Regions from separate parts of the Microbacterium sp. LWS13-1.2 genome, predicted to be linked through region 1. Evidence: riboswitches for the same ligand, from Rfam matches in the RefSeq annotation. Region 1 holds a riboswitch; the other holds the start of a gene.
What was found. A riboswitch is a leader RNA that binds a small molecule or an ion and turns the genes downstream of it on or off. The one in region 1 is predicted to bind thiamine pyrophosphate.
Positions count from the first base shown of each region.

Region 2: it holds a riboswitch for thiamine pyrophosphate, as region 1 does, so the genes downstream of both, thiM (hydroxyethylthiazole kinase) here and MRBLWS13_RS11055 (ECF transporter S component) in region 1, are expected to answer to the same signal.

Region 1 is NZ_CP151632.1:2,341,278-2,348,485, reverse strand. It holds gene MRBLWS13_RS11075 (enolase C-terminal domain-like protein) at 1-557, shown strand, start outside; gene MRBLWS13_RS11070 (aldo/keto reductase) at 544-1,521, shown strand; gene MRBLWS13_RS11065 (RbsD/FucU domain-containing protein) at 1,535-1,951, shown strand; gene MRBLWS13_RS11060 (D-alanyl-D-alanine carboxypeptidase) at 1,994-3,757, opposite strand; TPP riboswitch at 3,816-3,927, shown strand; gene MRBLWS13_RS11055 (ECF transporter S component) at 3,918-4,562, shown strand; gene MRBLWS13_RS11050 (ABC transporter ATP-binding protein) at 4,565-6,082, shown strand; gene MRBLWS13_RS11045 (energy-coupling factor transporter transmembrane component T) at 6,079-6,885, shown strand.
Region 2 is NZ_CP151632.1:1,399,932-1,407,139, forward strand. It holds gene MRBLWS13_RS06720 (DNA polymerase III subunit gamma and tau) at 1-1,878, opposite strand, end outside; TPP riboswitch at 1,943-2,037, shown strand; gene thiM (hydroxyethylthiazole kinase) at 2,028-2,846, shown strand; gene thiE (thiamine phosphate synthase) at 2,876-3,520, shown strand; gene MRBLWS13_RS06735 (bifunctional hydroxymethylpyrimidine kinase/phosphomethylpyrimidine kinase) at 3,517-5,052, shown strand; gene MRBLWS13_RS06740 (glycosyl hydrolase family 65 protein) at 5,162-7,208, opposite strand, start outside.

The sequences.
Region 1 (7,208 bases):
TCGACGCGAACCAGCGCTGGGAGGTGTCGGAGGCGATCGCGTGGGTGAACGCGCTCGCCGAGTTCGGCATCGCCTGGATCGAGGAGCCCACGAGCCCTGACGACGTGCTCGGCCACGCCGAGATCGCCCGGGGCGTCGCGCCGGTGCGCGTGGCGACGGGCGAGCACGCGCAGAACCGCGTGATCTTCAAGCAGCTGCTGCAGGCGGACGCCATCGCCGTCATGCAGATCGACGCCGCGCGCGTCGGCGGCGTCAACGAGAACATCGCCAACCTGCTGCTCGCGGCGAAGTTCGGTGTGCCGGTGTGCCCCCACGCCGGCGGCGTGGGGCTCTGCGAGGCGGTGCAGCACCTGTCGATGTTCGACTTCGTGGCGGTGAGCGGCAGCCGCGAGGGCCGCATGATCGAGTACGTCGATCACCTGCACGAGCACTTCGTCGTGCCGACCGACGTGCACGGCGGCGTCTACCGCGCCCCGCTCGCGCCGGGGATCGGCATGGAGATGAAGGCGGCCAGTCGCGCCGCGTACGAGTTCGGGAGCACGGATGCCGCGGCCTGACCCGACCGGCTCCGACGCCCCCGCGCTGACGCGCCTCGGCTACGGCGCGGCGAACGTCGGCAACCTCTTCCGCGAGCTCACCGACGATCAGGCGTGGGCCATCCTCGACGCGGCCTGGGAGAGCGGCATCCGCTACTTCGACACCGCCCCTCACTACGGCCTCGGTCTCTCGGAGCGGCGGCTCGGCGCGTTCCTGCGGACGAAGCCCCGCGACGAGTTCGTGATCTCGACGAAGGCGGGGCGGCTGCTGCGTCCGAACCCCGACGACGACGGCGGACTGGACCTCGCCGCGGACTTCCACGTGCGCACGACGCTGCGCCGCGAGTGGGACTTCTCCGAGGCCGGCATCCGCGCGAGCCTCGACGAATCGCTCGAACGTCTCGGGATCGACCGCATCGACATCCTGTACCTGCACGACCCCGAGCGCCACGACCTCGACCTCGCGCTGCAGGAGGCCTTCCCGGCTCTCGAGCAGCTCCGGGCGGAGGGCGCCGTCGACGCCATCGGCATCGGCTCGATGACCGCCGACGCGCTCGCCGCGGGCGTTCGCGGCGCCGATCTCGACCTCATCATGATCGCGGGCCGCTACACGCTGCTCGAGCAGCCGGCCGCCGACGAGGTGCTGCCGGCGTGCCACGAGCGCCGGACCGGCGTGGTCGCGGCATCCGTCTTCAACTCCGGCCTGCTGGCGAAGGACGAGCCCACGCGCGACGACCGGTACGAGTATGGACGGATGCCGGAGCCGCTGTGGCAGCACCTGCGGCGCATCGTCGCGGTCTGCCGCGCTCACGACGTGCCGCTGCCGGCCGCCGCGGTGCAGTTCGCGCTGCGGGACCCGGCCGTCCGCTCGGTCGTCGTGGGCGGGAGCCGACCCGAGCAGCTGCGCCGCAACGCCGAGCTCATGGAGGTCGACATCCCGGGCGGCCTGTGGGACGATCTGGCCGCCGAAGGCCTCATCCGCTGACGAAGGGAATCCCATGCTCGAGGGCATCCACCCGCTGCTGACGGGGGAGCTGCTGCTGCACCTGGACCGGATGGGCCACTCGGATGCCGTCGTGATCGCCGACGCGCACTTTCCGGCGTGGGCGATCGGCGCGCGCGTCGTGGACCTGCCCGGGACGACCACGCCCGAGGTGGTGGCCGCCGTGCGCACGGTGCTGCCGCTCGACGATGCGCCCGCGCTCGACCTCATGGCGTCGGCTGACGGCGAGGTGCTCGACGTGCAGCGCGAGCTCGCCGCCGCGGCAGGCACGGATGCCCCGCGCTACGTCGACCGGTTCGAGTACTACGAGCAGGCGAAGCGCGCGTACGTCATCCTGCGTACGGGCGAGACCCGCAAATACGGCAACGCGCTGCTGCGCAAGGGCGTCGTCGGGCACCCGTCCGCCGCCTGACCTTCCTCAGGCTGACCGCGCGCCGGGTGAACGGCGGTGGTCTCAGCCGTTGAGGCCGAACAGGTCCAGCGGGTGCGTCAGCCGCCACCACGGCGACGGGTCGGTGATGTCGGCGGCGAGCTGCAGGTCGACCGTGGTGTCGTTGAGCGGTCCGGTCACGCTGAGGGAGCCGACCGCGTCGCCTGCATCGCGGCTCTCGCCGAGGTGGTAGGTCGTGGCGACGGTGCCGCTGCCGCCGTTCCACAGGACCACCGACGCGTCGCCCGAGGTCACGATGTCCACCTCGTCGCCCCACAGGGTCTCGACCTGTCCGGCGACGGTGTTCGCCGTCACCGAGGGCTTCAGCTGCAGCTCGGTCTCGAGCTGCGCGTACAGCGCGCGGGAGGCGGTGAGACGGCTCTCATCGTCGGGCTGTCCGAGCACCGACGCGTAGAGGCGCACCGTCGTGTCGCCGATCGTGACGTCCTTCGCCGACAGCAGGTTCCAGGAGTCGAGCGTCCCGGTCTTCAGGCCCACGACACCCGGGTCGGCGAGCAGCCCGTTGGTGTTCTCGACGAGGCCGGCACCGGGCAGGTCGACGGACTGCTTCGCGACGATCTCGGCGATCACCGGGTTCGCGAGGGCCTTCTGCGCGAGCACGACGAGGGCCTCGGGGCTCGCGGTGTTGCGCGGGTCCATCCCCGTCGGCTCGTAGACGGTCACACCGGGGACGCCGTGCGTGGAGAGCCAGGACGAGGCCGCCGAGGCGAAGACGGCATCCGATGGCCAGATGCTCTGCGCCAGGCGGTCGGCGTAGTTGTTCGCCGAGCCGACCAGCATGCCCTCGAGCATCTGGTACTCGGTGAGCGAGCCGCCGGCGGGCACGTTCAGCGCGGACTCGCCGTTGCTGAGGTACTGCCAATAGCGGGAGCGATCCGCCGAGGTGAAGCGGTACTCGGGACCCTGCTCGCCGAGCGCGAGCGGCATCTCCTCGAGGACGACCAGGGCGGTCACGAGCTTGGTGATGCTGGCGATGGAGTCGGGATCCGCCGTCGTGGCCAGTGTCCCCGAGATGCCTCCGACCGCTTCGGCGGCGCTGCCCTGAGCGGGCCACACCGGCGCCGCGGCAGGCGCCGCGACCGGCTGGACCTCCATGGCGGTGACCGTGGGTGCGACGGCGTGCAGCGGCCACAGCAGCGTCGTCCCCGCATACGCGCCGAGCACGGCCGCGATCGCGAGGGTGGGAACCACGACGCCGGCGCGCAGCGGCGAGCGCCGCGGCGCGTCGGAGAGCAGGTCGGCGTCGACCGTGACGTAGGGGGTGGCCGCGGCGGTCAGATCGCCGGGGGCGGCGCCGAGGCCCACGGCCGTCTCATCGACCCACGCGAGGGCGGTTCGTCCGCCGCCCGCCGCGGGGCGCGAATCCTCGGCGACCGGGACGTCGGCGAGCGCGTCGTGGCCCGCGGGATCCCAGGTGGCGACGGGGACCGACGGCTCGGGAACGAGTCCGGGGATGACGGGCCCCGTCTGCGCGTCCGAATCGAACAGGGGAATCGTCGGCGCGATCGCCGTCGGGCTGTCGCCGAGCGGCACCGTGGCGATGGTGGGCGCGACGGTGGGCACGTCTCCGGGGGCGGTGGTGCTGCCCGGGTGCACGAGTGGGCCCACGCGCCCGGAGGCTCCGCCCGACGCGCCAGCGGCGAGCGGAGGGGGCGTGTGGACAGTCTGACCGGTGGCGACGGTCAGGATGCCGCCTTCCGGGGCACCGGCCGAAGCCGGGGTCGGCACGGCACCGGTCTGCGCCCGACGCGCGCGACGCGTGGGCACGGGTGTGTCGTCCGGAGTCACCCCCTCAAAATACCCGTCATCGCGGCGGTATACTCAACGCCATAACCACGGGAGTCCGGTGAGCCGGGCTGAGAGGAAGCGATCCACGCTTCGACCGTCGAACCTGATCCGGATCATGCCGGCGCAGGGAGGAGTTCACATGCACACGTCCGCGTCCGCATCCACCCCCGTTGCGGCCACCCCTTCGGGCCCCCGCAGCCTGCGTTGGCGAGTCGTCGACATCGTCGTCGCCGCGGTGCTCGGCGTCGCCACCGGCCTCGTCTTCTGGGCCTGGAACACCGTCGGCTACGCCTGGTTCATCGCCATGGACGGCCTGACGCCCGGCCTCGGCGGACTCGCCGTCGGCATCTGGCTGATCGGCGGCGTCATCGGCGGTCTCGTCATCCGCAAGCCCGGTGCGGCACTCCTCGTCGAGGTGATCGCAGCGATCGTGTCGATGCTCATCGGCAACGTGTGGGGCGTGTCCACCCTGCTGTCGGGCCTGGTCCAGGGTCTCGGCGCCGAGCTGATCTTCGCCCTCTTCCTCTACCGCCGTTTCACCCTGCCTGTCGCGATGCTGGCCGGTGCGGGCGCCGCCGCCGGCGCCTGGGTGTTCGAGCTGTTCTACGGCAGCTCGCCGAACATCCTGAAGACGCTCGAGTTCAACGTCATCTACCTCGTCTCGCTCGTCGTCTCGGGTGCCGTGCTCGCGGGTGTCGTCGGCTGGCTCGCCGTCCGGGGGCTCGCCGCCACCGGCGCCCTCAACAGCTTCGCGGCAGGACGCGAAGCGCGCCGCGAGGTCTGACGATGGCCTCGACCCGTCCGGCCCGCCTCACGGCGGACGGCTGGGGATGGCGCTACGCAGGCCGGCGCGCGCCCGCCGTCCGCGACGTGTCGTTCACGATCGAGCCGGGGGAGCGCGTGCTGCTGCTCGGTGCCTCGGGTGCCGGCAAGTCGACGCTCCTCGCCGGCATGGCGGGCCTGCTCGGCGGGGCCGACGAGGGCGATGAGACGGGATCGCTGCTGATCGACGGCGAGCGGCCGGAAGCCCACCGCGGGCGCGTCGGCCTCGTGCTGCAGGATCCCGATTCGGGCGTCGTGCTGTCGAAGGTCGGCGACGACGTGGCCTTCGGCTGCGAGAACCTCGGGGTGCCGGCGGCCGAGATCCCCGCCCGCGTCGCCGAGGCGCTCGAGGCCGTCGGGCTCGACGTCCCGCTCGCGCGGCCGACGAAGGCGCTGTCGGGCGGGCAGAAGCAGCGGCTCGCGCTCGCCGGCGTGCTCGCGATGCGACCCGGTGTGCTGCTGCTCGACGAGCCGACCGCGAATCTCGATCCCGACGGCGTCCGCGAGGTGCGCGCGAGCATCGAGCACGCTCTCGCCGAGACGGGGGCGACGCTCCTGGTGATCGAGCACCGCACGGCCGTCTGGGCCGACCTGATGGACCGTGTGCTCGTCGTCGGCGCCGACGGCGGCCTCCTCGCCGATGGCACTCCGGCCGAGGTGTTCGCCCGTCACGGTGCGGAGCTCGCCGCCGCGGGCGTGTGGGTGCCGGGTCGCCCCGTCGACCTGCCCGTCCTGCCCGCGGCGCCGGCCGGCGCCGCCGCGGCGGTGGCGGCATCCGCTCTCTCGATCTCCCGCGATGGCCGCACCGTCGTGCGGGCGGGGCTGGATCTCAGCGTGCCGCGCGGGGCGGCGACGGTGATCACCGGGCCCAACGGCGCCGGCAAGTCCACCCTCGCGCTGACGCTCGCGGGGCTCCTGCCCGAGGCGGCGGGCGAGGTCGTCGCGGCGCCGGAGCTCGCGGGCCGCTCGGGCCGCCGCCCGTCGCGGTGGTCCTCGCGCGAGCTGCTGACCCGCATCGGCACAGTGTTCCAGGAGCCGGAGCATCAGTTCCTCGCCTCGACCGTGCGCGACGAGCTCGCGATCGGGCCGCGCTCGCGCGGCGCGGCCGCGGACGCCGTCGGCCTGATCGTCGACGAGCTGCTCGAGCGACTGCACCTCGCGCCGCTCGCCGCCGCGAACCCCTTCACGCTGTCGGGGGGACAGAAGCGCCGGCTCTCGGTCGCGACCGTGCTCGCCGACGCACCGCCCGTCATCGTGCTCGACGAGCCGACGTTCGGCCAGGACCGCCGCGGCTGGATCGAGCTCGTGCAACTGCTGCAGTCCGAGATCGCCGCCGGCACGACCGTCGTCGCCGTCACGCACGACGAAGACGTGCTGCACCATCTCGGCGGCCACCGCATCGATCTCGGTGCGGGGCCCTCAGTCCCGGAGGCCCCGTCCGGCGCACCCGGGCGATCGCGGCCGGTGGGGGTGCGGTCGTGACCGCCGTCGACGCCCGTACCGACGCGCATGACGTCGGTGCCGAACGGGCGGCCTGGCTCGACGGCGTCAACCCGGTGACCAAGATCGTGCTCGCGCTGCTGCTGTCGGTGCCGCTGCTCGCGTCGATCGACGTGACGAGCGCCCTCGTGGCGATCGCGCTGCAGCTCACCTGCATCCCGCTGACCGGTCTCGGAGCCATGACCGTACTGAAGCGGATGCTGCCGATCCTCGTCTTCGCCCCCGTCGCGGGCATCAGCATGCTGCTGTATGCCGAGCCGGGCGGAACGGTCTACTGGTCGTTCTGGTACGCCACGATCAGCGACGACTCGATCGCTCTCGCCGTCGCGGTGTGCCTGCGCGTGCTCGCGCTCGCCCTGCCGACGATCCTGCTGTTCGGCCGCACCGACCCCACCGAGCTCGCCGACGCGCTCGCGCAGGTCGCGAAGCTGCCGAGCCGCTTCGTGCTCGGGGTGCTCGCCGGCACGCGCACGCTGGGCCTCTTCCTCGACGACTGGCGCAGCATGGGCCTCGCGCGCCGCGCGCGCGGGGTGGGCGACGGCGGCGCGATCCGGCGCTTCTTCTCCATGGCGTTCGTGCTGCTCGTGTTCGCCGTGAGGCGCGGCACCAAGCTCGCGATGGCGATGGAGGCGCGCGGCTTCGGCTCCGGCATCCCGCGCACGTGGTCACGTCCCTCGCGGCTCCACCCCCGCGACCTGGTGGCGCTGCTCGGCGCCGCCGCGATCATGGCCGTGGCGATCGCCGCCGCGGTCGCCGCCGGCACGTTCCGGTTCGTGTGGTCCTGAGTCGCGCCGGCTCCTGCGGTCCAGGTTCCGCGGTTTCTGGGATGCCGGATGCTGCGCTTTCCGGACCGCACCGCGCGCGCGTGCCGACGCCGGCGCGGTGAGGTCCAGGTTTCGCGGGTTCCGGGATGCCGGAACCGGCGTTTGCCGGACTGCTGAACGTGCGCGCCGCACGCCTCACTCGGAGCGGCGCTGCGGCGAGGTTCGGCGCGTTTCGTCTCGGTCGCTGGCGCTCCCTCGCTCAACGACCGGAGCCCCCCGGGGTCGCTGGAGCTCCTCGCTCAACGACCGGAGCCCTTCCCCCGGTCATTGAGCGAGCTTGCGAG
Region 2 (7,208 bases), 940 kb from region 1:
GGCGGCCGCAGCCGACGCTGTCGACGCAGCCCCGGATGCCGAGGCGCGGGGCGCCGAGACCAGGCCGCGCTGGGTGGGACCGGATGCCGACGCACGGGGTCCTGACGAGTTCGAGGGTCGTGCTGCGGCGGGGGCGGCAGGTGCCGTCGCAGGCGTTCGCGGAGCGGCGGGGGTCTCAGGTGCGGCGGTGCGCGGGGGCGCCTCGCGTGCGGGACCCGTCGGCGAAGGGCTCGCCGGACCGGATCCGGCCGCGCCACCCGGGCCGCCGCCCGCGTCGTGGCGGGCGATGTACTTCACACGGATGCCGAGCACGGCCAGGATCGCCTGGCGCAGGTCTTCGCTCGGGCCCTTGCCGGCGGCGAGCTGCTTGAACTTCGCGACGTCGCTCTGGCTCGAGAAGGTGAGCGTGAGCACGTCGTCGTCGAGTGCCGCGATACGTGCGCCGGAGGCGAGCATCCACGACGAGCGACTGACGTTCTCGAGCTGACCGAGCACCTGCGGCCAGGCCTGCTGCAGGCGCTCCAGCGTGACCGGTCCCGCGGGAACCGGAGGGGCTTCGACGGGAGCGGGTGCCGGCGCTGCGGCCGCGGGTGACGGCGTGGGCTCGCTCGGAGACGCGGGCGCCGAGGCCGCAGCAGGACGATCGCTCGTCGCGCCTACCGGCGCCGGTGCGCTCGACGCGGGCGCAGCCGCCGGCGCGGCAGCAGCGGCGGCCGCCGGCGCCGCGGCAGCCGCAGGCACTGTCGGCCCCGCACTGCCCGCTCCGCGAGCCAGCACGCGAGCGACCATGAGCTCGAGCTGGAGCCGAGGCGAGGTCGCACCCGTCATGTCGTCGAGGGTCGCGATCACGAGGTCGGCGATGTGCGACAGGCGCGACGTGCCGAAGGCATCGGCCTGGCGCTGCATGCGGGCGAGGTCTTCCGCCGAGACGCCGCGCAGCACCGCGGCGGCGCCCTGACCGGTCGCCGACACGACGATGAGGTCGCGCAGGCGCTCGAGCAGGTCGTCGACGAACCGGCGTGGGTCCTGGCCCGTCTGCACGACCCGGTCGACCGCGGCGAACGCGGCCGCCGCGTCGGAGGCGGCGAACGCGTCGACCACCTCGTCGAGCAGCTCGGCGTGGGTGTAGCCGAGCAGCGCGACGGCGCGGGCGTACGTCACGAGAATGGTCCCTGAGCCTGCCGAAGGGTCGGACCCGGCGATGAGCTGGTCGAGCAGCGACAGCGTGTCTCGCGGCGACCCGCCGCCCGCACGCACGACGAGCGGCAGCACGCCCTTCTCCACCTCGACGCCCTCCTGCCCGCAGAGCTGCTCGACGTACTCGAGCATGGCCGCGGGCGGCACGAGGCGGAACGGATAGTGGTGCGTGCGCGAGCGGATCGTGCCGATGACCTTCTCGGGCTCGGTCGTCGCGAAGATGAACTTGACGTGGTCGGGCGGCTCTTCGACGAGCTTGAGCAGGGCGTTGAAGCCCTGCGGCGTGACCATGTGGGCCTCGTCGAGGATGAAGATCTTGAAGCGGTCGCGCGCGGGGGCGAACACGGCGCGCTCGCGCAGGTCGCGGGCGTCGTCGACGCCATTGTGGCTCGCGGCGTCGATCTCGACGACGTCGAGCGAGCCGCCACCGCCGCGCCCCAGCTCGACGCAGCTGTCGCAGGTGCCGCAGGGCGTGTCGGTCGGCCCCTGCGCGCAGTTGAGACAGCGCGCCAGGATGCGGGCCGACGTCGTCTTGCCGCACCCGCGCGGGCCGGAGAACAGGTAGGCGTGCCCGACCCGGTCGCTGCGCAGCGCCGTCATCAGGGGTTCGGTGACCTGCGACTGCCCGATCATCTCGCCGAACGACTCGGGCCGGTAGCGGCGGTAGAGGGCGGTGGTCACTCCCCCAGCCTACGGCGTGACGCCGACATCGCGGTGGCCGCTCCCGCGGCCTGCTAGATTGCTCGGCAGTGACACGGGGTGCCCGCGCGACGGGCTGAGAACACACCCGTCGAACCTGATCTCGATCATGCGAGCGAAGGGATGTCGCGATGAACGCGCGCACCGAACCCCACCTGTCCGCCCTCTCCCCCGCCGCCGCGCTGACGGCGCTGCGGGAGGCCTCACCCCTGGTGCAGTGCATCACCAATGCGGTGGTGACGAACTTCACCGCCAACGCCCTCCTCGCCGTCGGCGCGGCCCCGGCGATGTGCGACATCCCCGGTGAGGCAGGGCTGTTCGCAGGCGTCGCAGACGGCGTGCTTGTCAACCTCGGCACCCCGACCGCGGAGCAGCGCGATGCCGCCCGCGAGGCCGTGCGTCACACGTCGCGGTGGGTGCTCGACCCCGTCGCGGTCGGTGTGCTCCCGGTGCGCACGGCTCTCGCGGCCGAGCTGATCGATCACCGACCGACGATCATCCGCGGCAACGCCTCCGAGATCCTGGCGCTGGCAGGCGCGGGCGCCGGCGGTCGCGGTGTCGACGCGACGGACGGGACGGATGCCGCGGCCGGCGCCGCGCGATCGCTCGCGTTGCGCACCGGCGGCGTGGTCGCCGTGTCCGGCCCGGTCGATCTCGTCACCGACGGCGAGCGGGTCGTGCGGATCCATGGCGGCGACGCGCTCCTCACCCGCGTCACCGGCGGCGGCTGCTCGCTCGGCGCGGTGATGGCCGCGCTGCTCGGTGTGTGCGCCCCGCTGGAGGCGGCGGTGGCGGCATCCGCCCTCTACGCGGTCGCCTCGGAACGGGCCGCGGCGCGGTCGGAGGGGCCGGGGTCTTTCGCCGTGGCGTTCCTCGATGCGCTCGACGCCGTGGTGGCGGCGCCCGCCGACCTCGATGCACGCGTCGCCGACGCGCTCGCGGCTCGATGATCCGCGCCGCGCGCCTCGCGGTGCATCTCGTGACCGACGACCGCGTGCCGTTCGACCGGCTGGTCGACGTCGTCGACGCCGCAGTCGGCGCCGGAGTCGACGTCGTGCAGCTGCGCGCCAAGTCCATCAGCGCGCGCGAGCTGCTGCGGCAGGCGGTGGCGATGTCGGACGTCATCGACCGCCGCTGCCTGCTCCTGCTCAACGACCGCGTCGACGTCGCCGTCGCCGCGCGCGAGGCGGGGGCGCTCGTCGACGGCGTCCACCTCGGCCAGGCCGACGTGCCGCCCGAGACGGCGCGACGCCTGCTCGGCGCGCACGCCGTCATCGGATGGACGGCGAACTCGCCGGAGCACCGGGTCGCGGCATCCGCTCTGCGTTCCGGCACGGTCGACTACCTCGGAGTCGGGGTGATCCGGCCGACCTCGACCAAGCCCGACCACCCGCCGGCGCTCGGCATCGACGGCTTCGCGGCGTTCGCGACGAGCACGACCGTGCCCTGCGTCGCGATCGGCGGAGTGCGCCTGAGCGACGTCGCACCGCTGCGGGAAGCCGGCGCAGCGGGTATCGCGGTGATCTCGGCCATCTGCGGCGCCGACGATCCCGCAGCGGCGTCGCGCGCTTTCCGCAGCGCCGCCGACGTGCTCGCGCTCGAGGCCGAGGGGGTCGCTCGGTGAGCGACGTGTCCGTCGCGCAGACCGTGACGGCGCCGCATCGCCCGCAGGCGATCCCGCGCGTGCTGAGCATCGCCGGCACCGACCCGACGGGCGGCGCGGGCATCCAGGCCGATCTCAAGTCCATCGGCGCACTCGGCGGCTACGGCATGGCGGTGGTGACCGCCCTCGTCGCGCAGAACACGCACGGCGTGCGCGAGGTGCACGTGCCGCCGACGGCGTTCCTCGCCGCGCAGCTCGACGCCGTATCGGATGACGTCCAGATCGATGCGGTGAAGATCGGGATGCTGCAGTCGGCCGAGATCATCGAGACCGTGCGGGAGTGGCTCGCCCGCGTGCGCCCGCCGGTCGTCGTGCTCGACCCGGTCATGGTGGCGACCAGCGGCGATCGGCTGCTCGACCCCGCCGCCGAGGACGCGCTGCGCACGCTCGCGACCGCGGTGGACCTCATCACCCCGAACCTCGCGGAGCTGGCCGTGCTCGTCCGGCGCCCACGAGCGACGGCATGGGAGCAGGCTCTCGACGACGCGTGGGCTCTCGCGAGCGCGACGGGAACGGCCGTGCTGCTCAAGGGCGGGCATCTCGACGGCGCGGACTGCCCCGATGCGGTCGTCGCGGCCGACGGCGCGGTCCACGAGGTCGGCGGCACCCGCGTCGCAACCCGGAACACCCACGGCACCGGCTGCTCGCTCTCGTCGGCGATGGCGACCCTGCGCGCGGGCGGTGCGGCCTGGCCCGACGCATTGGTGCGCGCGAAGACGTGGCTCACCGGCGCACTCGCACACGCCGATGCCCTGGGTGTGGGTGGAGGCAACGGCCCGATCGACCACTTCCACGAACAGCGGGTCGCGGCTGAGCCCACGCGGCCGGAGGCTCCGCGCGACGCGCCGGCGGTGCGTGGCGGGGCCGTGGGGAGCGCCCCCGCCGCCTCTTGGGCGGCGCAGGTGTGGGATGCCGCGGCCGCCGTGCGCGCCGACGTCGACGCCCTCGCCTTCGTCCGAGGGCTGGCCGACGGCAGCCTGCCGCGCGCGACGTTCCTGCGCTACCTCGCCCAGGACGCGCTCTACCTCGGCGAGTACTCCCGCGTGCTGGCGAAGGCGAGCGCGCTCGCGCCGACCTCCGCGGAGCAGGCGTTCTGGGCACGCGCGGCCGAGTCCTCGATCGTCGAGGAGAGGCGGCTGCATGAGTCGCATCTCGGGTCGCCCCCCGACGCGCCCGCACCGCAGACCCTGGCCTACACGAACCACCTGCACGCCTCGGCGCGGTCATACGGCGAGCTCGTCGCCGCGCTGCTGCCGTGCTTCTGGCTGTACACCGACCTCGGCGTCCGTCTGGCGGCCTGGCGCCATGACGCGCACCCGTACGACGACTGGCTCGCGATGTACGGCGACCCCGCCTTCACGGCCGCGACCGCGCGGGCGGCCGACATCGCCGACGCAGCGGCGCGGGAGGCCGGACCGCACGAGCGGGCGCGCATGAGCGCTGCGTTCGCCCGCTCGATGGAGCACGAACTGGAGTTCTTCGCCCGCGCGTGATGCGTCCGGCCCGCCGCGCACTCGCCCGAGAGCAGGAGATCCGGCGGAGACAGGACGGATCGGCTCGGATCGTCCCGTTCTCGCCGTATCTCCGGTGCTCGCGAGACCGTCAGACGTCCGCCCCGTGCTCGACGTCCGCCGCTCCCACGATGATCGGGATCGTCGAGGTGACGGTGGGCACGGACGCCGACAGCAGGGAGCCGTCCTCGCGGCGGGCGTCGCCGAGCTCGCGCAGCGACGGGCGCCCGGCGATGACGGGTCCCTGCCCGTCGAGAGCGGCCACTACCTCTTCGCCCGGGCCGACGACGTAGCCGACGCCGCGCACGCTGAAGCCGACGGGGTCGCCCTCCATCGCGCGCACGCGCAGCTCGTCGCGGGTTACGGTGACGAGCAGGCGCGTGCCGTGCCAGTGCAGCACGAACTCGAGCGAGGGCCACGCCTCGGGCAGCCGCGGGTCGAAGGACAGCTCGCCGAAGTGGTCGCGCATGCCTCCGAAGCCCGAGACCAACGCCGTCCACACGCCGCCGGCAGACGCGACGTGCACGCCGTCGGCGGCGTTGTGGTGCAGGTCGCCGAGGTCGACGAAGATCGACTCGCGGAAGTACTCGAGCGCCAGGTCCTGGTAGCCGACCTCCGCCGCGAGGATCGCCTGCACGACCGCCGACAGCGTCGAGTCGCCCGTGGTCAGCGGGTCGTAGTACTCGAAGTCGGCGAGCTTGTCCTCGTCGGAGAAGTGGTTGCCCTGCAGGAACAGCGCCAGCACCACGTCCGCCTGCTTCAGCACCTGATAGCGGTAGATCACCAGCGGGTGGAAGTGCAGCAGCAGCGGCCGCTTGTCGGGCGGCGTGTTCTCGAGGTCCCAGATCTCCCGCTCGAGGAACACGTGATCCTGCGGGTGGATGCCGAGGCTCGGGCTGAACGGGATGTGCATGGCCTCCGCGGCCCGCTCCCACGCCTCGGGCTCGCCGGGCTCCAGGGCGAGGCGGTCCACCATCTGCCGGTAGACCTCGCCGTCGACCTCGGCCATCTCGCGCACCGTGCGCGCGGCGAAGCGGAGGTTGAACCGCGCCATGACGTTCGTGAACAGGTTGTCGTTCACGACGGTGGTGTACTCGTCGGGCCCGGTGACGCCGTGAATGTGGAAGGTGTCTCCTTCGCCGTCGATCATGCCGTCGCTCGAGCGCCAGAAGCCGAGGGTCGCCCACAGCCGCGCCGTCTCGACCGCGATGTCGACGCCCTCGCGGAACAGGAACTCTTCGTCGCCGGTGGCACGGACGTACTTCGCGAGGGCGAAGCTCACGTCGGCGTTGATGTGGTACTGCGCGGTGCCGGCCGCATAGTAGGCCGACGCTTCTTCGCCGTTGATGGTGCGCCAGGGGAACAGGGCACCGGCCTCGTTCAGCTGGAACGCGCGACGGCGCGCGGCGGGCAGCATGAGGTACCGCATGCGCAGTGCGTTACGGGCCCACAGCGGCGTCGTGTACGCGAGGAACGGGAGCACGTAGATCTCGGTGTCCCAGAAGTAGTGCCCCGAGTAGCCCGAGCCCGTCATGCCTTTCGCCGGCACGCCGAGGCCATCCGCCCGGGCGGTGGCCTGCGCGAGCTGGAACAGGCACCAGCGCGTGGCCTGCTGCAGGTCGGCGTGCCCGGCGATCCGCACGTCCGAGCGCTCCCAGAACGCGTCGAGCCAGGACCGCTGCCGCGTGCGGATGGCGTCGACGCCCTCGCTCAGCGCCCGGTCGAGGGTGCGCCGGCAGCGGTCCACCAGTTCCCGCGCTGGAACGCCGCGCGAGGTGTGGTAGCTGACGAGCTTGGTGACACGGATCGGCACGCCGGCCTTGGCCTGCACGCGGAAGACGTTCTTCGCGATGTCGGGTTCGATGAGCGTGCGCGACGTGTACTCGTTCTCGGTGTCGACGAGATGATCGGCGACGACGGCGATGGTCATCCCGGAGTCGGTGACGCGGTACGACAGCGCCGAGCGCAGCTTGTCCTGCCAGTACTCCTGCGGCTGCAGCACGCGCTCGTGGAGCTTCTCGGTCTTGCGGGGGTCGAAGCCGGCCTTGCGCGAAGCGGTGGGGGTGCCGCCGTAGACGTCTTCGCCGTCCTGCCGGTTGATGATCTGGCTGGCGATGGTGACGGGAGCGTCGGCGTTC